One region of the Geobacillus sp. TFV-3 genome, then DNA from elsewhere that is predicted to be linked to it. Evidence: riboswitches for the same ligand, from Rfam matches in the RefSeq annotation. Region 1 holds a riboswitch; each other region holds the start of a gene.
What was found. A riboswitch is a leader RNA that binds a small molecule or an ion and turns the genes downstream of it on or off. The one in region 1 is predicted to bind S-adenosylmethionine.

Region 1 (7,401 bases):
GCTGGCAAAGGCGATGCCGGGCGATGCGTTGACCGGCCAACTGGCAGCCAATCCGAAAATGGATCCGCAAACGTTGGAAGAGATGAAAGAAAAGCTTGGGTTAAACGACCCGGTACATATTCAATACATCCGCTGGGTGAAAAACATGCTTCACGGTGATCTCGGCCTGTCTTACACCCATCAGCAGCCGGTCACGGACTTGCTGGCCGGAAGAATAGGAAATACCGTATTGTTATCGGCGGCTATTTTAGTTTTGACCTATCTCATCGCCATTCCGCTTGGCATCGTGTCCGGACGGTGGACCGACACGTGGGCTGACAAGCTCATTGTCGGCTACAGCTATATTGGTTATGCGACTCCGCTCTTTATCTTTGCGTTGATTATGTTGTTTATTTTCGGCTTTCATCTCGGTTGGTTTCCGACCGGCGGGAGTGTGGACATTCAAGTTGAGGAAGGGACGCTTGCCTACTATTTAAGCAAACTGAACCATCTCATGCTTCCGGCCTTGTCCGGAGCGCTTATTAACACGGTTGTGACCATTCAATATTTGCGCAGCGAAATCATCGATACGAAAGTGAAAGATTTCGTGAAAACGGCACGCGCCAAAGGAGTGCCGGAGCGGCACGTTTACTGGCGGCACATTTTGCGCAATTCGTTTTTGCCGATCGCGGCTTTTTTGGGATATGAAATTACTGGGCTTATTGGCGGGTCGGTCTTTTTAGAGTCGATTTACAGCTATCCTGGGCTTGGTCAGTTGTTTTTGCAGTCGATTATGCAGCGCGACTACAGCGTCGTGACGGCGCTCGTCATGATTTCCGGCGTGGCGACGCTAGTGGGGACATTGTTGTCCGACATCATTTTAAGTGCGGTCGACCCGCGCATTCGCATTGAGTAGGAAGGGAGGAAGGCATTGAACATGAAAATCGAGGTCAACAGCCCTGCACCAGTCGACATAACCGTTGAAAAAAGCCCTTCCGCCCTCTCGATTATGTGGCGGGAGCTCGTCCGTGATCGGCTCGCTCTTGTCTCTCTTATTATATTGACCATCATTTTGCTGATCGTCTATGGAGCTTCGATTTTTTTAGATCAAGAGGAAATTGTGAAAGTGGACTTTTTGGCCATCCACTCGCCGCCATCGGCGGAACATTGGCTCGGTACTGACTACGGCGGCCGCGATGTGTTCGGTCAACTGATTATCGGCGCCCGCAATTCCTTTACGATCGGGCTGGCCATTACGTTGATCACTGGGGCGATCGGCCTCGTTGTCGGGTTGGTGGCCGGCTATTTCGGCGGTTGGGTTGACAATGTCATTATGCGCATCATCGACTTCATTCTTGTCTTGCCATTTTTGATGCTGGTCATCGTGTTTGTGGCGATTGTGCCGAAATACAACGTCATGACGTTTATTTTGATTATGAGTGCATTTTTATGGACCGGCAAAGCTCGGCTCATCCGTGCGAAAACGCTCGCTGAGCGCGAGTTGGATTACGTAAGCGCCTCAAAGACGCTTGGAACGCCGGATTGGAAAATCATTTTGTTTCAAATTTTGCCGAATTTAAGCTCCATTATCATCGTCAATTTGACGTTGAATTTAGCCGGCAACATTGGCATTGAATCCGGGCTCACTTACCTTGGATTCGGCCTGCCGGAAAGCACGCCGAGCTTGGGGACGTTGGTCAGCTATGCGACCAACCCGGACGTGCTGCAAAACAAATGGTGGGTATGGCTGCCTGCATCATTGCTCATTTTAGTGATGATGCTGTGCATAAATTTCATCGGCCAAGCGTTAAAACGTGCGGCTGATGCAAGACAACGATTAGGATAAAGGGGGAAGAAAACAGTGAAGAAAAAGTGGTTGGCGGCGCTGGCCGCGCTCTTGCTCGTGCTCGCCGGATGCACGAGCAACTCGTCGACGACTGGAGGAGGAGACAAAAACAAACCGGCTGCGCAAAAAGAAGACATCAGCAAATTCCCGATGACCGTGAAAAACGACGGGAAAATCATCGATGGCGGCGTGTTGAAATACGGCCTTGTGTCCGACACGCCATTTGAAGGAACGCTCAGCTACGCATTTTACACGGGAGCTCCAGATGCTGAAATTTTGCAATTTTTTGATGAGTCGCTTTTCCGTACGAACGGCGACTATGAAATTACGAACGATGGCGCCGCCACGTATGAGCTGTCCGACGACAAAAAAACGATGACGATTCGCATTAAGGACAATGTCAACTGGCATGACGGCCAGCCGGTGACGGCGGAAGACTTGGAGTATGCGTATTTGGTCATCGGCCATAAAGATTATACCGGTGTCCGCTACGGCGACGCGCTCATCCAAGACATCGTCGGCATGGACGAATACCATAGCGGCAAAGCCAATAAAATCGCCGGCATTAAAGTGGTCGACAAAAAGACGTTGACGATCACATGGAAGCATGCGAACCCGTCTGTGTTGACCGGCATTTGGGCGTACCCGCTGCCGAAGCATTATTTGAAAGACGTGCCAATCAAACAATTGGCGCAATCGGATAAAATCCGAAAAAATCCGATCGGCTTTGGCCCGTTTAAAGTGAAGAAAATCGTGCCAGGCGAATCGGTGGAGTTCGTCCGAAACGATGACTACTGGGCCGGCAAGCCGAATTTGGAAGGGGTCATTCTGAAAGTCGTCAGCCCGAAAGTGGTGCTGCAAGCGTTGAAAAAAGGCGATATCGACATTGCGGAATTCCCGACGGATCAATATCCGAATGCGAAGGGAACGAAAAACATTCAGTTTATTGGCAAAGTCGACTTGGCCTACAACTACATCGGCTTTAAACTCGGCCATTGGGATGCGAAAAAGCAAGAAAATGTGATGGACAACCCGAAATTCCAAAACAAAAAGCTGCGCCAAGCGATGGCATATGCCATCAACAACCAAGAGGTGGCCGACCGCCTGTACCACGGCTTGCGCTTCCCGGCGACAACGCTCATTCCGCCGTCGTTCCCGGGTTATCATGATAAAACAATCAAAGGGTACACGTATAACCCGAAAAAAGCGAAACAGCTGCTCGACGAGGCCGGCTATAAAGATGTGGATGGCGATGGCCTGCGCGAAGACCCGAACGGCAAAAAGTTCACGATCAACTTCTTGGCGATGAGCGGCGGCGACATTGCCGAGCCGTTGGCGAAGTTTTATATGCAAGGCTGGAAAGATGTCGGCTTGGATGTCCAATTAGTGGACGGCCGCTTGGCGGAATTTAACTCGTTCTATGACATGGTTGAAAAAGACGATCCGAAAGTCGATGTGTACGCCGCCGCGTGGGGGACGGGAACAGACGTCGACCCGTACGGATTGTACGGCCGCAACGTCATGTTCAACTACTCGCGCTGGGTGAATGAGAAAAACGATGAACTGCTTGAAAAAGGCCATTCCGAGCAGGCATTTGACAAAGAATACCGCCGGAAAATTTATAGTGAGTGGCAAAAGTTGATGAACGAAGAAGTGCCGGTTATTCCAACGTTGTATCGTTCGGCCCTCTACGCGGTCAACAACCGCGTCGCCAACTTCACGGTCGATCCAAGCTCGAAGCTGACATGGAAAGACGTCGGAGTCACATCAGAACAGCCGGAAGTGGCGGAATAAGCGAAAAATGGTTGCTGTCGCGGGTTGTGTATGATCACATAAAAGACAAATTGCATACGCCTTATCAAGAGTGGGCGAGAGAACGGGCTTGATGACCCCACAGCAACCTGCCGCCGGCAAGGTGCTAACACCCGCAAAGCGGTTTCGCTTTGGATGATAAGAATGGCTCATGACCCCCTTCGCATCATTCCGAGGCGCAGGGGGTTTTTGATTGATGGGAGGTGAGAGAAACGGTGGCGGAACTTTATTCTCTCCGCGCCTGCATGGTGTCGCACTTGCCGGCCGCGGCGTTCGCTGTTCATGTGATGCGCTGCGTGCAGGCGGAGCTCATCCGGTTTGACCCGCAAGCGGCGGTGCATGTCGACCGCGGGGACGGATACGTTCATTTGTATGGAAAAGCGCAAGGAACAGCCTTTTCGGTTTTGTTGACCAACAGCGAGGCGGACGAATGGAAGGCGGACGGACCGTACGCCCTTGACCGCTACATATGGACAGAGCTCGGGAAAAAAGAGATTTTCCCTGCGCGCATGACGCCGTATTTATGGTCGGTGTTTTCAAGTCCATAATGGAAAGGGAGAGCGAGCAATGGCAGTTAAAAAGTTCGAGCATGTCGGCATTCAAGTGAAAGACATTGAGACATCGAAGGAGTTTTATCAAAATGTCGTCGGCCTTGAGCTGCTAAGCGAGATGATCCATACGAACGGAACGATGAAACTGGCGTTTTTAGGACTTGACGGTTCGATCATCGTTGAGTTGATCGAAGGGTACAACCCGAACTTGCCGACGGAAGGAAAAGTGCACCATGTGGCGTTTACGGTGGAAGGCATCGAGCAAGAGAAAGAACGGCTCAAGTCGCTCGGTGTCCCGCTTGTTTGGGACGACATTACGACGCTTCCGAACGGGGCGAAATATTTGTTTTTCCTTGGCCCGGATGGGGAATGGATCGAGTTTTACGAGCCGGGACGATAAATCCGGCAAGGAGAAGGCGGCCGCATGGGCCGCCTTTGTCCGTTTCAGCGCTGTTTGGCCAAAGAAGCAGGAAAATGGGAGGCGCACCACGTATAGTAAAAAGAGAGAGGAGGAAAATGAGATGGAGCCGCAAGTTATTCACGCCATTCAAGACGACTATCCGGATGAATTTGCCTGGTGCTATGGCTGCGGGCGGCTGAATGAACACGGCCACCATTTCCGCACCGGATGGCAAGGGGACAAGACGGTGACGGTGTATACGCCGCGCCCGGAGCATACAGCGATTCCTGGGTTTGTGTACGGCGGGCTGATCGCCTCGCTTATTGACTGTCATGGGACAGGATCAGCGGCGCTGGCGTTGCATCGGAAAAACGGCCATGAACCAGGCAGTGGGGAAACGCCGCCGCGCTTTGTCACGGCGTCGCTTCACGTTGATTTCGTCAAACCGACGCCGCACGGGGTGCCCCTTGTCGCCGTCGGGACGGTGACAGAAATTCATCCAAAAAAATGGAAAGTTGATACGGAAGTGTTCGCCAACGGCGAACTGTGCGCTCGCGGCCAAGTCGTGGCCGTCGTCATGCCGAAAACGTTTGTCCGCACCTAACAAGCAGCGAAAAGCGCCGGAGAGAGGCTGTTTTTGACAGCGTTTTCTCCGGTGCTTCGCTCGTTGCGCCCGGGCCGCTTTGGCATCGGCTTTCCGCGCATGATTCCCCTTTGGTCCATGGATAAAAGCGCTTTTTTCACGGTTTATCCATAATCAGCACCGATGATGTCGCGCTCGCCACGTCTTTGCCGTTTTGCCGCACGATGGCGGTCACATAAGCGACGGTTTTCCCGAACTTTTCCACCCTAGCCTCGATTTCGGCTTCTCCAGCCGCCACCGGGCGGTGAAACGTCGTCTGCAAGTTAATGGAGGCGTGCATTTGGTCATCGCGAAGCAAGGTCGTCACCGCATAAGCCATGAGAATGTCCGCCGCCGCTCCGACAAATCCGCCCATAATCACCCCGTTGCCGTTGAGCAGCGATTCGCTGATCGTCCATACGCCTTTCGCACAGCCGTCTCGGGCTTCCGTCAAGCGGACGCCAAGCGACTTGTCGCACGGCGGCGGCGCGCTTTGACCGGCGATGACATCGTGCAAGTTGGTCATTGGCTTCATCTGGAACACCCTTTCTGTTGTCAATCATGTTTTTTTATTCGCCAAACGGCGGCGATTTCCTCTTTTCACGTCCGTGAGGAGGAGAACGGCAAAGCGGCAGCGAAAGAAACAAGAAGCTGATGATGGAAAGGAGATGGTCTCATGTATCAACCGCCAGACGCCTTCCGTTGGACGGGGCGGATTGACAGCGTGAGCGATGAGCGGGCGTTTCGCCTTCATCAGCGCATTCGCCTGCTTGATTTAACGAATCGATTCGAATCATTGGAGCGCGCCGCCGCATTCATTGGATTTGCGTGCGACGAAGGAGTGCGCCGCAACCAAGGCCGTCAAGGAGCGAAAGAGGCGCCGGCCGCCATTAAAGCGGCACTGGCGCGGCTGCCTTGGCATCTTCCGGAAGGGGTGGTCGTCTATGACGCAGGCGATGTCGTTTGCGTTGATGAACAACTCGAACAAAGCCAGGCGGAACTTGGAACGATGGTCGCCCGCCTGTTGCGAAGCGGCATTGCGCCTATTGTGATCGGCGGCGGCCATGAGACGGCGTACGGCCATTACTTAGGCGTTCGCGAAGCGCTCGGGCCCAAGGCAAGCATTGGCATCATCAACATTGACGCCCATTTCGATTTGCGTCCATACGATGACGGTCCGACATCGGGAACGATGTTTCGGCAAATATTGGATCAAGACGGCCGAGCCAGCTACTTCTGCCTTGGCATTCAACGGCTCGGCAACACAGCGGCGCTGTTTGCGGCGGCCGAGAAGTACGGTTGCCGGTACATGATGGAAGACGAGCTGACCGCAGGGCCGATTGAGGCCGCCTATGCACAAATCGAGGAGTTTGCCGCTCATCACGATGCCGTGATGTTCACCATTTGCATGGACGCCATCAGCGCCGCGGCTGCGCCGGGAGTGAGCGCGCCGTCGCCGTTTGGACTCGCTCCATCTTTGGCGCGCGCCCTCATCCGCCGGATCGTCTCCCATCCGAACACCGTCAGCGTTGACCTTTGCGAAGTCAACCCGCTCTTGGATGAAGGCGGGAAAACGGTGGCGTTAGCCGCTGCCTTTTGCATGGAGACGATCCTTCATTTCCAACGCTTACAGCCAAGGCGGTGAGAACGTGAAATTGGTTATTGCCGAACGGGACGACAAGGAACGGGAGGCGATCCGCTGGCTCGTTTCCGCGTATTCGCTGCCAATCGAGCATGTGTACACGGCGGCCAATGTGGAGGAGATGATGGCGCTTCTTGAGCGGGAGGCGCCGGAACTGTTATACGTCGAACTGGATATGATTCCGTATGAACGATGGCCGAAGGCGACATCCCACGTCCGCTTGTTTTGCCAACGCGTCATTGCCGCAACGGCCGAGGCGACGTTTGCGCGGGCGAAACAAGCCATCGACTGGCAATGCGTTGATTTGCTCGTCAAGCCGCTCGAGCCGGCGAAGCTAAAGCAAGCGCTGAGGACGGCGACTTCGCTTTCCTCAAACAGCCGCTCGAGCCTGCCAGCGGGTTTTGACGGCCATCACGGCGACTACCGCTCATTATTTTGCGATTTTCCTTCCGCGTCCTCCGCTCATGTATGGCTCGTGCAAGCGGAACAGCCTGCCTTGTCTCAAGAAGTGATCCGCTTTTTAACGAACTATCCGTTTCGCGGACAGAC
Region 2 (7,401 bases), 560 kb from region 1:
AAGGTACGGCGGCCTTGGCTGACGCGGGAAGTCAAACGTTTCAAGCGTTGTTTGCCGGTCGGACGGATCGTAAATGTATACGCGGTTGCCGTCGCTTTGCGCCGGGAAAAAGCGGTAGACGCCAGCAGGCTGAATCCAGTGATGTTCTTTCGCTTCGGCGAGGAGTTCGTCGACGACCGCTTTTAACGCCACCGCTTTTTCGTCTTTCTCCTCAAGCAGCCGTTTCACCTTTCCTTTCAAGCCGAGGTGGTGTCCGAGCACCATTTGCCAGTTGACGTACGGCAGAATGTGGTCAAGCGGCACATTTCGCAGCACGTGGCGGTCGAGGTCTGCCGGGACGTAGACCGGCACATCGGTCGAGACGTTCGATTTGGCCGCTATGGTGACAGCAGTGGTTCCCGTCGGGTCGGTTTCTGCCGCTTCTTTTTTCTTGTAGTCAATCTCTCCTTGCTGGATTTGGTTGGCGAGCGCAAGCCCGTCCATGGCGTCTTTCGCGTACAGGACGACGCCGTCGTACTCGGGCGCAATTTTGTTTTCCGTAAACTTGCGCGTCAAGGCGGCGCCGCCGACTAAAATCGGGGTTGAGATGCCCGCTTGGCGCAAATCTTGGGCGGTGACGACCATCTGCTGGGCCGATTTGACGAGCAAGCCCGACAGCCCGATGATGTCCGGTTGATGTTCGCGCACCGCTTCAATGAGTTGTTGCGGGGCGACTTTAATGCCGAGGTCGATCACCTCGTAGCCGTTGTTGCTTAAAATAATGTCGACCAAGTTTTTGCCGATGTCATGGACATCGCCTTTGACGGTGGCGAGAATGACTTTTCCTTTTGTGCTTCCTTCTTTCTTTTCCATATACGGCTCTAAAAAGGCGACGGCCGCTTTCATCACTTCCGCGCTTTGCAGCACTTCGGCGACGATGAGCTGGTTGTTGTTGAACAGCCGCCCGACTTCATCCATGCCGGCCATAAGCGGGCCGTTGATGATCGACAGCGGATCGGAGTAGGTCTCAAGCGCCTTCTCCAAATCAGGAATGAGCCCGTCTTTCGACCCTTCAATGACGTAGCGGGCGAGCCGCTCTTCCAAGCTCAAGTTCGTCTGCGACGGTTTGGCGGTGGTGATTTTGCTTCGGTAAAATTCGATAAAGGCGTTTAATGTTTCGTCGTTTGTGTCAAAAAGAAGCGCCTCAGCCATTCGCACTTCCTCTTCCGGAATCGAGGCAAAACGCTCCAGTTTCTCGGTGTTGACGATGGCGTAATCGAGCCCGGCTTGCGTGCAATAGTATAAAAAGACGGAGTTGAGCACCTCGCGTCCGGCCGGCGGCAAGCCGAACGAGACGTTGCTGATGCCGAGCATCGTCAAGCACTCGGGCAGCTGCTCTTTAATGAGGCGGATGCCTTCGATCGTTTCTTTCGCCGCGCCGATGTATTGCTCATCGCCAGTGCCGACCGGGAAGACGAGCGGGTCGAAAATGATGTCGCGAGCTGGGACGCCGTAGCGGTTCACCAGCAAGTCATACGAACGCAAGGCGATCTCAAGTTTCCGCTCCGCGGTGACGGCCATCCCTTGTTCATCGATCGTGCCGACGACGACGGCGGCGCCGTATTGGTGCAAGAGAGGAACGACTTTCGCAAACCGCTCCTCACCATCTTCCAAGTTGATCGAATTGATGATCGCTTTCCCTTGCGAGTAGGTGAGGGCGCGTTCAATGACGCGCTCGTCGGTCGAGTCGATGACGAGCGGCACTTTCACTTTTTTCACGACTTCGCGGACGAACTGTTCCATGTCATAGAGTTCGTCGCGGTCCGGGTCGGCCAAGCAAATGTCGATGACATGGGCGCCGTTTTTCACTTGGGCGCGGGCGATTTCCGCCGCTTCTTCGTACTTGCCTTCGGCGATGAGGCGCTTGAATTTCCGTGAGCCGATGACGTTTGTCCGCTCGCCGACGAAGAGCGGGCGCATCGTTTCATCATAAATGAGCGCATCGATGCCCGAGACGGCGTGCACATCAAACGAAGACGGGATTGCCCGCGGTGGAAGATCACGCACCGCTTCGGCAATGGCGCGAATATGGTCGGGCGTCGTGCCGCAGCACCCGCCGACGATGTTGATCCATCCCTTTTCGGCAAAGCGGCGGATTTTCTCCGCCAGCATGTCCGGCGTTTCATGGTAGCGGCCTTCCTCATCCGGCAGACCGGCGTTCGGGTAACAGCTGACCGCCGTATCTGCAAGCGAGGCGAGCGTGCGCAAATGGTCGGTCATAAACTCCGGGCCGGTCGCGCAGTTTAAGCCGACGGCGATCGGCTTCATATGGCGCACCGAGATGAAAAATGCATCGATCGCCTGCCCGGCAAGCGTCGTGCCCATCGGTTCGATCGTGCCGGAAATCATGAGCGGCACGCGGCGGCCGACTGTCTCAAACGCTTTGGAAATGCCGAGAAAACCGGCTTTGACATTGAGTGTATCTTGGCACGTCTCGAGCAGAAGAAGGTCGACGCCGCCCAACAACAGCCCACGCGCCTGTTCTTCGTAGGCGGCGACAAGCTCATCAAACGTCGCCCCGCCTGTGACCGACAACGTTTTCGTCGTCGGGCCCATCGAACCAGCGACAAAGCGCGGCCAGTCCAGCGTCGAAAACGATTCCGCTGCTTGCTTGGCGAGCTTGGCCGCTTCGATGTTCAGCTCAAGCGCTAAATGACCTAGGCCGTATTCATCCAGCACGATGCGTGTCGCCCCGAACGTGTTCGTTTCAATGATATCAGCGCCGGCGTCCAAGTACGCTTCATGGATGCCGCGGATGACATGCGGGGCGGTCAATGTCAAATATTCATTGCATCCTTCATACGCCTCGCCGCCAAAGTCGGCGGCCGATAAATTCGCGTTTTGGATCATCGTGCCCATGGCGCCGTCGATGACAAGAATTTTTTTCTTCAGCTGCTGTTCTAAGGTGACCTTAGCCATGAACAACCTTCCTTTCTTTCGCGGCCGCTTCTTTTTCGTGAATGTAGCGGACAAGCTCGACCGTCATGTCATAGCGCAAAAACGGCGTGATCAAATAAATGCCGTTAAACAAATCGAACGTAGCGTCAATGAGCGATTTTGCGATGGCGATCCCTTCGCGCGCTGCTTGCACCGGGTCGCCGCCGCAGGCGGCCATGCGGGCGCGAATTTCATCGGAAAGGGTGATCCCCGGCACTTCATGATGCAAAAACTCGGCGTTGCGCGCGCTCACAAGCGGCATAATGCCGATGTAAATCGGCGTGTCAAGGTGTTTCGTCGCCTCGTATATTTGTACGATTTTTTCTTCCGAGTAAACGGGTTGGGTCAAGAAATAGTGAGCGCCGCACTGAATTTTTTTCTCCATCCGCTCGACCGCTTTATCCAAATGGCGAACGTTCGGATTGAACGCCGCGCCGATCGAGAAATTCGTTTTTTGCCCAAGCGGTTTGCCCGAGTATGCCATCCCTTCGTTAAACTGGCGGATCAAGCGGATCAAATCGAACGAGGAGACATCATACACCGACGTCGCTCCCGGGAAGTCGCCGATTTTCGACGGATCGCCGGTAATGGCGAGCACGTCGGTGATGCCGAGCGTATGCAAGCCCATCAAATGCGACTGCAAGCCGATCAAATTGCGATCGCGGCATGTAATATGCACAAGCGGGCGGACGCCGAGCCGCTCCTTGATGATCGTGGCGACAGCGGCGTTGCTGATGCGCGGCGTGGCGAGCGAGTTGTCAGCCAACGTCAGCGCGTCGATGCCGGCGTCATGGAGCGCCTTCGCCCCGGCAAGAAACTTGTCAATCCCCAATTTTTTCGGCGGATCCAGCTCCACAATGACCGAGCGGCGCGTGCGGGCGAGCTCGGGAAGAGGCGTGGCCGCTGACGGGATGTCAGCGGAAACAGATACAGAGATGGCGCGCCGTTTCACCGTTTTTTCCGTCACCGGCGTTCGGTCGGAGAGCGCTTTTGCCATCGCTTCAATATGTTTCGGCGTCGTGCCGCAGCACCCGCCGATCAAGCGCACCCCTTGGTCGCGGAACGCTTTGGCCGTTTCCTCGAAATATTCAGCGTTCGTCTCATAGACAAGCCGGCCGTCGCGGTAATCTGGAAGGCTGGCGTTCGGGTAGGCCGACAAAAACGCCTGCTTTGGCAGCGGCACTTCCTCGAGCGACTGAAGCATATAGTACGGCCCCAGCCGGCAGTTGAGCCCGACGACATCGGCCCCGAGCGCCTCTAGGCGGGCAAGGGCGTCCGCGAGCGGCGTGCCATCTTGCAAGACGCCGACTTCATGAAGCGAGACGTGAGCGATAAGCGGCAAGTCAGTCTCTTTGCGGGCGATGGCAAGCACTGTCTCCAACTCTTCCAAATCGTAATACGTCTCGAGCAGTACGCCATCAACCCCTTCCGCTAGCAACACAAACAGCTGCTCGCGAAATGTCCGCTTCACTTCTTCGAGCGTGACGACGCTTTTGTTTAACGTTCGCAGCCCTCCGATCGTCCCGAGCACGTATGCTCTCCCGTTGGTTGCTTGTTTCGCCAGCCTAACAGCGGCGCGATTGATCGCCGGCACATCGTCTTGCAAGCCGTAGCGGGCGAGTTTCACATAGTTGGCGCCGTATGTATTCGTCTGAATGACATCGGCGCCCGCGGCGATATACGCCTCGTGAATATGAACGATTTCATCTGGATTGGATAGATTCAATTCTTCAAAACAACGGTCGATGCCGTGCGAATATAGAAGCGTCCCCATCGCTCCGTCAGCGATGAGAATGCGTTTTTTCAACTCATCCAGCAATCCCACGTTCCATTCCCCCGTTTCTCCGTAGTAAAAGAAAAAAGCCTTCTAAGAAGAAGACTTTTCATTCGCTTCTTCTTATCTTCCAGGCTTCCGCCTGTCTGGATTTAGCACCTTGGCCGCGGGCCAGGTTGCTGAGGGTTCACCGGGCCAGTCCCTCCCCCTCTCTTGATAAGAATGCCGGTATGAAATTTGTGCGGTGACGTTTTGATGATTACTATATAATTTAATGTATTTTTCGAAATTATTCAATACGGTGAAGCAAGGAAATTTCAAAAAAAAGAATTTCCCGAATCAAGGGAGAAGCGCTTTCCCACATCGGGGGCAAAATTGGAAATCGTGCCGCACATGCCCGCCGCAATGAGGACAATGCTTGTTTGGCTGTTTATGGCTTCCGAATCGGACGTTCAGCGGGTCGGGCTCTTCCTCGCTGTCGACAATGTCCAACAAGGACATGCGCTGTTTTCCCGTCGCGTTTTTGTAATGATAAATCCCTTGAAACACGCCGATGGCGATGACGACAAGGCCGAAAAACGGAAAAAAGCGGGCGGCGGGAAACGGCGAATCAGCGGTGATGGAGAATGCCATCACCATCCAAAAGATGCCGAACAACACAGCGGCGATGCTTCCAATCAATCCTTGCATCGACGGGCCGCGGCCGGGTTTGATGCTTTTCAAGTTTATTCCTCCTAACCAATATATCGTAACTCCATTATAATAGAAAAAACTGGTTTTTACTATCCTCAACTGTTAGTCCAGCTCGGGAGAAAAGGGTGTTTTCGATCTATTGACTTGAGCGAAGAAAATGTTGCGGCTTCCTGATCCAATCCGAATGGTCAGCCGTTTTTTTATTTTTTAGCATTGGCATGGGCGGGAAGATGGTTCAACGATCGTTTTGTCGTTGCACTTTCGCTGCCCCTATGTTCTAATTAGGAATGATAGAAATGAAGAAGACGGGGGGCTGGAAGTGAACGGAGAAGAAATCATCCGCTTCGAGCGAGTGACGAAGGAATATGACGGCATGACTGTATTGGATGATGTCAGCTTTGCGATTGAGCGCGGAAAGTTTTATACGCTGCTTGGGCCGTCGGGGTGCGGGAAGACGACGATTTTGCGGCTGATTGCGGGGTTTATCGAGCCAACGCAAGGAACGATTTATTTCCATGGGAAGCCGATTCAGAACGTCCCGCCGAACAAGCGGCAAGTCAATACTGTTTTTCAAGATTACGCCTTGTTTCCGCATCTTGACGTATTTGAAAACGTCGCCTTTGGCTTGCGCGTGAAAAAAATGAAAGAAGCAGACATTCACCGCAAAGTGAGCGAAGCGCTCCAGTTTGTCAACTTGGAAGGATATGAGCGCCGCCGCATTCAAGAGATGTCCGGCGGCCAGCGGCAGCGCGTCGCGATTGCCCGGGCGATTGTGAATGAGCCGGAAGTGCTGCTTCTGGATGAGCCGCTGTCGGCGTTGGATTTGAAGCTGCGGACGGAAATGCAGTACGAACTTCGTGAACTGCAGCGCCGGTTGGGGATCACGTTTATTTTCGTCACGCATGATCAAGAAGAAGCGCTGGCGATGTCTGATTACATTTTTGTTCTAAATAAAGGGAAAATTCAGCAGTTTGGAACCCCAAAAGAAATTTACGATGAGCCAGTGAACCGGTTTGTCGCCGATTTTATCGGGGAATCGAACATTCTACCAGGGCGCATGATCGAAGATTTTCTTGTCGAGTTTGCCGGCCAGCGCTTCGTTTGCGTCGACCGCGGCTTTGCCCCGAATGAACCGGTCGACGTCGTCATCCGCCCGGAAGATTTGGAACTCGCAGCGCCGGAAGCCGGCCAGATCGTTATTCGTGTCGATTCGCTCTTATTCCGCGGCGTCCATTATGAAATTTGCGGCTACGATGAAAACGGGAATGAATGGCTTGTCCATTCGACGAAAAAGGCGGAAGTCGGGGAAACGGTCGGCCTTCGTTTTGAACCGGAAGCGATTCACGTCATGCGGGCCGAAAGGGAGGACGGGAGCGAATGATGGAGCGGACGTGGCGGAACTGGTATTTAGTTCCTTATGGCATTTGGTTGGTATTGTTTGTCATCGCTCCAATCGTCTTTTTATTATACGAATCGTTTTTGGATATAGATGGACATTGGACATTGGCCAATTATGAAAAAGTGATGACGCCCATTTATGTAAAAATGATGGCGTATTCGTTTTGGTACGCGTTTTTGATTACCCTTGTGTCGCTGTTGATTGGCTATCCGACTGCCTATTGGCTGACAAAAACGAAGCACAAGCAGTTATGGCTGTTGCTGCTCATCTTGCCGATGTGGGTGAATTTGCTGCTGAAGGTGTATGCGTTTTTAGGGCTGTTCGGCACGTACGGTTTGGCCAACGCCCTGTTGCAGACGCTTGGCATCGGCGCACGGCAGCTGTTGTTTACCGATTTCAGCTTTGTGTTTGTATCGGTGTACATTTTTATTCCGTTTATGGTGCTGCCGATTTTTAATGCTCTGGAAGAATTGCCGCCGTCGCTCATTGATGCAGCCCGAGATTTAGGCGCTTCGGCGTGGACGACGTTTCGCCGCGTCGTCTTCCCGCTCACGCTTGG
Region 3 (7,401 bases), 1.4 Mb from region 1:
CCAGTTGCCTAATTAAACGTTCATAATGGGGAATTTCATTTCGTTGAAATTGGGAAATTTTAAATCGTTATTGACAATATTTCACATAGTATAATATTTTTCTTTTTGAAAGATGCTTATACGTACATATAAGGAGGGTTTTTATGAAGTATATCCGAATGACGGTGGTCCTTACGTTGTTGTTGCTATTGGTGCTGGTCGGCTGTGCCAAACCGAAAGTGGAGCAAACGGTAAAACTAGGTGGTGCGGTCAAAACGATCGGTGACCAAGTGGTGCTAAACGGGAACAGCAATCTGCCAAAAGGCGCCGTCGTGCAAATTGTTATGAAAGAAATCGAGGGGGGCAAACAAGTACTCGAGGAAAAAGTAAAAGTTGGGGAAGATGGAAGTTATTCATGGAGCGCGAAAAGACCGGAGCGAGCTAAGGAATATGAGCTGGACGTGATGTTTTTGCCAGAATTGCAACCGAAGCGAGTAAAAGAAAAGTATGGTGAAAAGGGAGAGCTCATCAAAAAAGACTCGTCGGGCAGAGTAGAATATAAAACAGACGGACAAACATATGCAGGAATTAAAATGTATGACCGCATCTTTAAAATAGGCGATGGAATGGCAGGGCAGCAATCAATGTTAGCAGAAACGTTGCCTCCGGCACCATCTTATTAAAATGCAAGCACTGGCAGCTTACAGCTGAAAGGAACATAAAGCAATCGTTTGCCCATGCTCCGAAGGAGGGGGATCAGCCTTATGAAGAAATGGAAACTCGCCTTGACGGTGCTGGCGGATTTGTTGCTTACCATTTTAACGATTATGGCGATTATCGCGTTTGCGCAAAGCTATTCCTTGTTTCCGAGCCCGCAAATGGTCACGGTGTTTTGGCAGCAATTTCAGCAGCTGTTTTGGAGCTTTTTTTATATTCGTGATATAACGGTTTCGCTCTCGCAATGGCACAATGCTCCCCTGCTCTCAACGATGATGGAGCCGTATGCCTATTCCCTTATTATTTTATGGGGGGCGCTGGCTGTTTCCTTCCTTATAGCCGTTACGGGAGCCTACATCTGCTTTTTGCTTCCGCGCCCGCTGCAAAAGATTGTTAAAGGAATCGCGTTTTTTCTTGAGTCGATCCCCGATGTTATCTTTATTTTTTCCACGCAACTGTTTGTCATCTGGGTGTTTAAAAAGACAGATTTGCTTATTGTCGATCCGGTTGCCGGTTTTGACAATGTATACGTGTTACCGATTGTAATGATTTCAATTTTGCCTTCAATTATGCTGTTCCAAATGACATTTCTTGCGTTTACGGAAGAAAAGGACAAGCCATACGTTGAATATGCGCTAGCCAAAGGCTTGTCAAAAACGGCAGTGCTATGGCGCCACATGTTCCGCAATGCGCTGATCACCGTGTTTTCTAACATGCAATATTTGTTTTGGTTTATGCTGTCGAACTTGTTAGTGACGGAATATTTGTTTAATATGCACGGATTTTTCCGGTTTTTGTATGAGCAGCGCCATACGCCGGAAGTAGTGGCTATCGGTCTTGCCATGCTGTTTTTGCCGTTTTACATCATTGATGTGGCCGGGAAACGAGTGATTGCTTATTTGACGGGAATAGAGAGGGGCGTAGCGTGATGCGCGCATTCCGTAACGTTTATTTTACGGCAGGGTTTATCATCGCGGCCGGTCTATTGCTGGCCAGTTTTTTATATTCTTATTGGCTGAAAGACATCATTCCACAGCCGCCGGAGCGGATCTACAATGAGGCTGGACGGCTCGTTGATGTTCCACCGTACCCGCCGAGCTGGGTCCATCTGTTTGGCGTCGACCGCCAAGGCGAAGATGTGTTTTGGAAAGTCATCGACGGGGCGAAATATACGATTTTCACCGCGTTGGCAGTCAGTTTGCTGCGGCTGGCGTTCGGGACGGTCGGCGGAATCATTTATGCTTTTTATTTACAGAAATTTCGTTTTATTGCCGAGTCCATCGTCCGCGCATTTCGTTTTGTGCCAGCGATATTTTTAACGATGCTCTTTTTTGCTTTCATTCCATTGGAGGAGCAAGGAGCCGGAATGGAAGTGTTGATAAAACAAATATTGGTGTTGGCGGCTGTTGCGCTTCCGCCGTTAATGCTGGTCATCGGCAATGATATCGCTGTCTTTTTACAAAATGAATTTGTCGTTTCTTCCCGGCTGATGGGAGCTAATAACTTTTGGCTCATCCGCAAGCACGTTCTCCCGTATATGCGGCCGCGGCTGTTTTTACTGTTTATCCAGCAGACGGTGCAGTCGCTCTTGCTGCTTGTGCATCTCGGAGCGTTTCAAATTTTGCTAGGAGGCGTAAAAATTATCGACAATTCCGATGGGTTGGGCCCTCCGGAGAAGGTGGCGATCTCTCTTTCGAACGAATGGTCCGGCTTGATCGGTCTTTCCTATCGGGAAATGATGCTTGACCAATGGATTGTTGTCGGGCCGTGTGTTGCCTTTATCGTTGCGATTTTTGCCTTCAAATTAATGGGAAAAGGGTTAGAGCAAGTGATCGACGAAAAAGGAAAACGGAAGCAGCGGAAAAAACAGCGGAGTTCAGCGGGAAAAACCGCTTCTTTTCCGCCGTAGCAGAGCGATTTTGAATTTGTACTTTATAAATAGGCTATCCTAAAAATAAGTGGTATACAAAGGATATAAACTTGATAGTATGGGCAATACAGCTTATTTTAACGTAATTTCCGAAAGAAGTCTCCCGCCTCAAGGAACGTGAAGGGCACAGCCCAGTGAGTAGGCGGGAGATGAATTTCGGTTGCCAATCGCCAACGAATATGATAGTCTATGGTTAGAACGGACACCTTCGGAATGAAGGGAAGCGTAAAGGGTTCTTGTGTGTGGCTTACCGTTCAGCAAACACGCACAAGTCGCTTGAAGCCTCCACCTCTAAGCGAAGTGTAGGTGGCGGGTAGTTCACCAAAGGATTCAGTGTCGGAGTCCAAAGCAAAGGAAAGAACAGAAAAAACGGCCGGACAGGGAACGGCTCCCTGTCCGGCCGGGTTCTTGTTAAACGAGCGGTCCGCCGAGTTTTTCAATGGACGGATCGATGTGGGCGAATTTTTGGAAGTTGGCGCGGAACTTTTGCGCCAGCTCTTTCGCTTTTTGTTCGTACGCCTGTTTGTCGGCCCATGTGTTTTGCGGCTGAAGGACGTCATCGGGCACGCCCGGGACGTGCGCCGGGATGGCGAGGCCGAAAATCGGGTCTTGCACCGTCTCGACGTTGTCGAGCTCCCCTTCGACGGCGGCTTGCACCATCGCGCGGGTGTAGGCGAGCTTCATGCGGCTGCCGACGCCGTACGGCCCCCCGGTCCAGCCGGTGTTGACCAAAAAGACGCGGACGTTGTGTTCGGCGATTTTTTGCCCGAGCATTTCCGCGTATTCGACGGCCGGGCGCGGCAAAAACGGCGCGCCAAAGCATGTCGAGAACGTCGCTTCCGGTTCAGTGACGCCGCGTTCGGTGCCGGCGAGCTTGCTTGTGTAGCCGCTCAAGAAATGGTACATCGCCTGTTCACGCGTCAGCTTGCTGATCGGCGGCAGGACGCCGAACGCATCGGCCGTCAAAAACACGATCGTGGACGGATGGCCGGCGACGCTCGGATCGATGATGTTTTGGATCGCTTGAAGCGGGTAGGCGGCGCGCGTGTTTTCCGTCAGCGTGCCGTCGTCGTAATTCGGCACGCGCGTCGCGTCATCGAGGATGACGTTTTCGAGCACCGCGCCGAAGCCGATGGCGTCAAAAATTTGCGGCTCTTTTTCACGCGATAGATGGATGCATTTTGCATAGCAGCCGCCTTCGATGTTGAAAATGCCTCGGCTTGACCAGCCGTGTTCGTCATCGCCGATCAAGCGGCGGTTCGGGTCGGTCGAAAGCGTCGTTTTTCCCGTTCCCGACAAGCCGAAAAAGAGGGCGACGTCGCCTTCCTGGCCGACGTTGGCCGAGCAGTGCATCGGCAGGATGCCTTGTTCCGGCAGCAAATAGTTCATCACCGAGAAAATCGATTTTTTCATTTCTCCGGCATATTCGGTGCCGCCGATCAACACGGTGCGCCGTTCAAACGAGATGATGATGAACGCTTCCGAGCGCGTGCCGTCCACATTCGGGTCGGCTTTAAAGTTCGGCGCGCAAATGACCGTAAATTGCGGCTCATGCGCGGCGAGCTCCTCGGCGCTCGGGCGGATGAACAGCTGATGGACGAACAAGTTGTGCCAAGCGAATTCGTTGACGACTTGAATCGGCAGCCGATATTTCGGATCGGCGCCGGCAAAGCCTTTAAACACGAACAGCTCATCTTTCTTCATTAAATAATCGAGCACTTTGTCGTACAGTTTATCAAACGTCTCCGGAGACATCGGTTGGTTGACCGCTCCCCAGTCGATCGTTTGCTTCGTTGATGGTTCTTCGACGATGTATTTGTCTTTCGGCGACCGTCCGGTGTACTTGCCGGTTGTCACCGCGACCGCCCCGGTGTGGGTCAGCCGTCCTTCATTCCGCTGCAGCACTTTCTCGACGAGCTCGGCGACGGACAGTTGATGGCGAACGTACGGTTTTTGCAGCAATACATCAAGCTTATTTGTCATGTTTGCGATCCCCATATTCAAAACCTGCCTTCTTTTTATAATCACTCTTGAAAATAGTATAACACATTTTTATTAATAGTCCATACTAATTGTGTGGGTTTTTCAAACTTTATTTTTCCCCATTTCCTTAGAGGGATGGTGAAAAACGACCGATTTCGCCGAACCCGTTGCTTTCGGATGAAAGAGAAGCGTTGATTTTACAGGACTTCTCAATTTGAGAAGGGAGTCCGTTTTCCGCGACTTTTCACTAAATCACCAGCCTTTTAGAGGACTGGTGATTTAACTGAAAATGCCGCTCTCCAGCGATGTTTTTCAAATTGAGAAATCCTGCAAAGCCGGTCCTTCATTTTCACGGAGAACCACTGATTGGAGAAGAACAGTGGTTTCTTCACCAGCCTTTTAGAGGAAAGAATTTTCGCGGCTGGAAATGATAAAAAATGAATTTTGATAGTTGACTTTGCCGATTCCATTGCGATATGATAAGTCATTGAACGGATACTCTTATCCCGAGCCGGTGGAGGGACAGGCCCGATGAAACCCAGCAACCGTCACAACTTTACATGTGTGAAATGGTGCTAACCTGTGGCAAGGCGCAGTCCTTGAACGATAAGAGTGAAAGGAAGCAATACGATTGCCATGACCTTTCCTCAGCCGTTACAGGAAAGGTTTTTTATATTGCGAAGGGAAAAAGGGAAATGAGTTCCGTGTCGCCACATTATGCCAAGAGGAGGAAACAAACCGAATGTCAGCCAAACGCCGCTTGTTTACTTCAGAGTCTGTGACGGAAGGACATCCGGATAAAATTTGCGACCAAATTTCTGATGCGATTTTGGATGCCATTTTGGAAAAAGACCCGAACGCCCGCGTCGCCTGCGAAACGAGCGTCACGACGGGACTTGTGCTCGTCAGCGGGGAAATCACGACATCAACGTACGTGGACATTCCGCGCATCGTCCGCGATACGGTCCGGGAGATCGGCTACACGCGCGCCAAATACGGGTTTGACGCCGATACGTGCGCGGTGTTGACGTCGATTGACGAACAATCGCCGGACATTGCGATGGGGGTTGACCGAGCGCTCGAGGCGCGTGAAGGCCAAATGACTGACGAGGAAATTGAAGCGATCGGCGCCGGCGACCAAGGGCTCATGTTTGGTTTTGCCTGCAATGAGACGGAAGAATTGATGCCGTTGCCGATTTCGCTTGCGCACCGCTTGGCGCGCCGCTTGGCGGAAGTGCGCAAAACGGACGTCCTGCCGTACTTGCGGCCGGACGGGAAAACGCAAGTGACGATTGAATACGATGAAAACGGCAAACCGGTGCGCGTCGATACGATCGTCGTTTCCGCGCAGCACCATCCGGAAATTACGCAGGATCAAATCCAACGCGACATTAAGGAGCATGTCATCAAGCCGGTCGTGCCGGCGGAACTGCTGGATGAGAACACGAACTATTTCATCAACCCGACAGGGCGGTTTGTCATCGGCGGTCCGCAAGGGGATGCCGGATTGACGGGGCGGAAAATCATTGTCGATACGTACGGCGGCTACGCCCGCCACGGCGGCGGCGCGTTCTCGGGCAAAGATCCGACGAAAGTCGACCGTTCGGCGGCGTATGCGGCCCGCTATGTCGCGAAAAACATCGTTGCGGCAGGATTGGCCGATAAATGCGAAGTGCAGCTCGCCTACGCGATTGGCGTTGCCCGCCCGGTCTCGATTTCGATCGATACGTTCGGCACGGGCAAAGTGTCGGAAGACATTTTGGTTGAAGTCGTGCGCAACAACTTCGATCTCCGCCCGGCGGGCATCATCAAAATGCTCGACTTGCGCCGCCCGATTTACAAACAGACGGCCGCTTACGGCCATTTTGGGCGTACGGACATCGACCTGCCGTGGGAGCGCACCGACAAAGCCGCCTTGTTGAAAGAACAAGCGCTGGCGTTGGCGGATAAGTGATGAAAGAAAAAGAGCTGCCTAACCTGATCACGGCAGCTCTTTTTTGTTGGCGCACGATGTCCGCTGTTGCTGCAGCGCTTTGTAATACTGCCCTTTCTCGACATATTCGCGGCGGATGCGCTCCATTTCACGGATGTCGTCGTCCGTCAGCTCGCGGACGACTTTCGCCGGCCGGCCGAGGGCGAGCGTGTTGGGCGGAATTTTTTTGCCCGGCGGCACTAAACTGCCGGCGCCGATAAACGCGCCTTCCCCGATTTCCGCGCGGTCCAAAATGATCGAGCCCATGCCGATCAGCGAGTTTTGGCGCACGATGGCGCTGTGCAAAATGACTTGATGGCCGACCGTCACGCCGTCTTCAATGATAAGCGGATTGTTTGGACTTTGATGCAAAATTGAGTTATCTTGAATATTGACCCGGTTGCCGATGATGGTCGGCGCCACGTCGCCGCGAATGACGGTGTTGAACCAAATGCTCGTCTCTTCGCCGATCACGACATCGCCGGTGATCGTCACATAGTCGGCGATAAAGGCGGAGGCGGCAATTTGCGGCGTTTTGCCTTTGTATGGGTAAATCATGGGCGTTCGTTCCTTTCTGTTGCAAAATCGATCGTTCACCATGTATTGTACAACGTTGCGTCCAAATCGCCAACGAAAGCGAGCGCGCCTAATCGGGATGGGTGAAAAACGTTTCTTTTCGCCCGATGAGTGGTTGGGATAGGGGAAGAAAATCCGATTTCACAAAGCTTCTCAACGTGGGAAGAACCGTTGTTGAGCGGCTTTTTCATTCCATGGCCCAACCCTTTTATGGTTTGCCCCGGCCGCATTGATGGCAATACTG

Region 2: another riboswitch for S-adenosylmethionine. It lies ahead of BJQ97_RS13480 (bifunctional homocysteine S-methyltransferase/methylenetetrahydrofolate reductase); the one in region 1 lies ahead of BJQ97_RS10640 (hypothetical protein).
Region 3: another riboswitch for S-adenosylmethionine. It lies ahead of metK (methionine adenosyltransferase); the one in region 1 lies ahead of BJQ97_RS10640 (hypothetical protein).

What each region holds. Positions count from the first base shown of each region.
Region 1 is NZ_MPSP01000001.1:2,109,202-2,116,602, reverse strand. Features, by position in the region: gene opp4B (oligopeptide ABC transporter permease) at 1-895, shown strand, start outside; gene BJQ97_RS10650 (ABC transporter permease) at 917-1,825, shown strand; gene opp4A (oligopeptide ABC transporter substrate-binding protein) at 1,841-3,619, shown strand; SAM riboswitch class I at 3,678-3,782, shown strand; gene BJQ97_RS10640 (hypothetical protein) at 3,853-4,185, shown strand; gene BJQ97_RS10635 (VOC family protein) at 4,205-4,588, shown strand; gene BJQ97_RS10630 (PaaI family thioesterase) at 4,710-5,192, shown strand; gene BJQ97_RS10625 (PaaI family thioesterase) at 5,329-5,745, opposite strand; gene hutG (formimidoylglutamase) at 5,887-6,855, shown strand; gene BJQ97_RS10615 (helix-turn-helix domain-containing protein) at 6,860-7,401, shown strand, end outside.
Region 2 is NZ_MPSP01000001.1:2,668,228-2,675,628, reverse strand. Features, by position in the region: gene metH (methionine synthase) at 1-2,958, opposite strand, end outside; gene BJQ97_RS13480 (bifunctional homocysteine S-methyltransferase/methylenetetrahydrofolate reductase) at 2,951-4,801, opposite strand; SAM riboswitch class I at 4,871-4,973, opposite strand; gene BJQ97_RS13475 (zinc ribbon domain-containing protein) at 5,090-5,473, opposite strand; gene BJQ97_RS13470 (ABC transporter ATP-binding protein) at 5,763-6,824, shown strand; gene BJQ97_RS13465 (ABC transporter permease) at 6,821-7,401, shown strand, end outside.
Region 3 is NZ_MPSP01000001.1:679,670-687,070, forward strand. Features, by position in the region: partial or broken gene istB (IS21-like element helper ATPase IstB) at 1-16, shown strand, start outside; gene BJQ97_RS03460 (hypothetical protein) at 144-662, shown strand; gene BJQ97_RS03465 (ABC transporter permease subunit) at 744-1,625, shown strand; gene BJQ97_RS03470 (ABC transporter permease) at 1,625-2,605, shown strand; gene pckA (phosphoenolpyruvate carboxykinase (ATP)) at 3,038-4,624, opposite strand; SAM riboswitch class I at 5,108-5,222, shown strand; gene metK (methionine adenosyltransferase) at 5,352-6,563, shown strand; gene BJQ97_RS03485 (gamma carbonic anhydrase) at 6,591-7,139, opposite strand.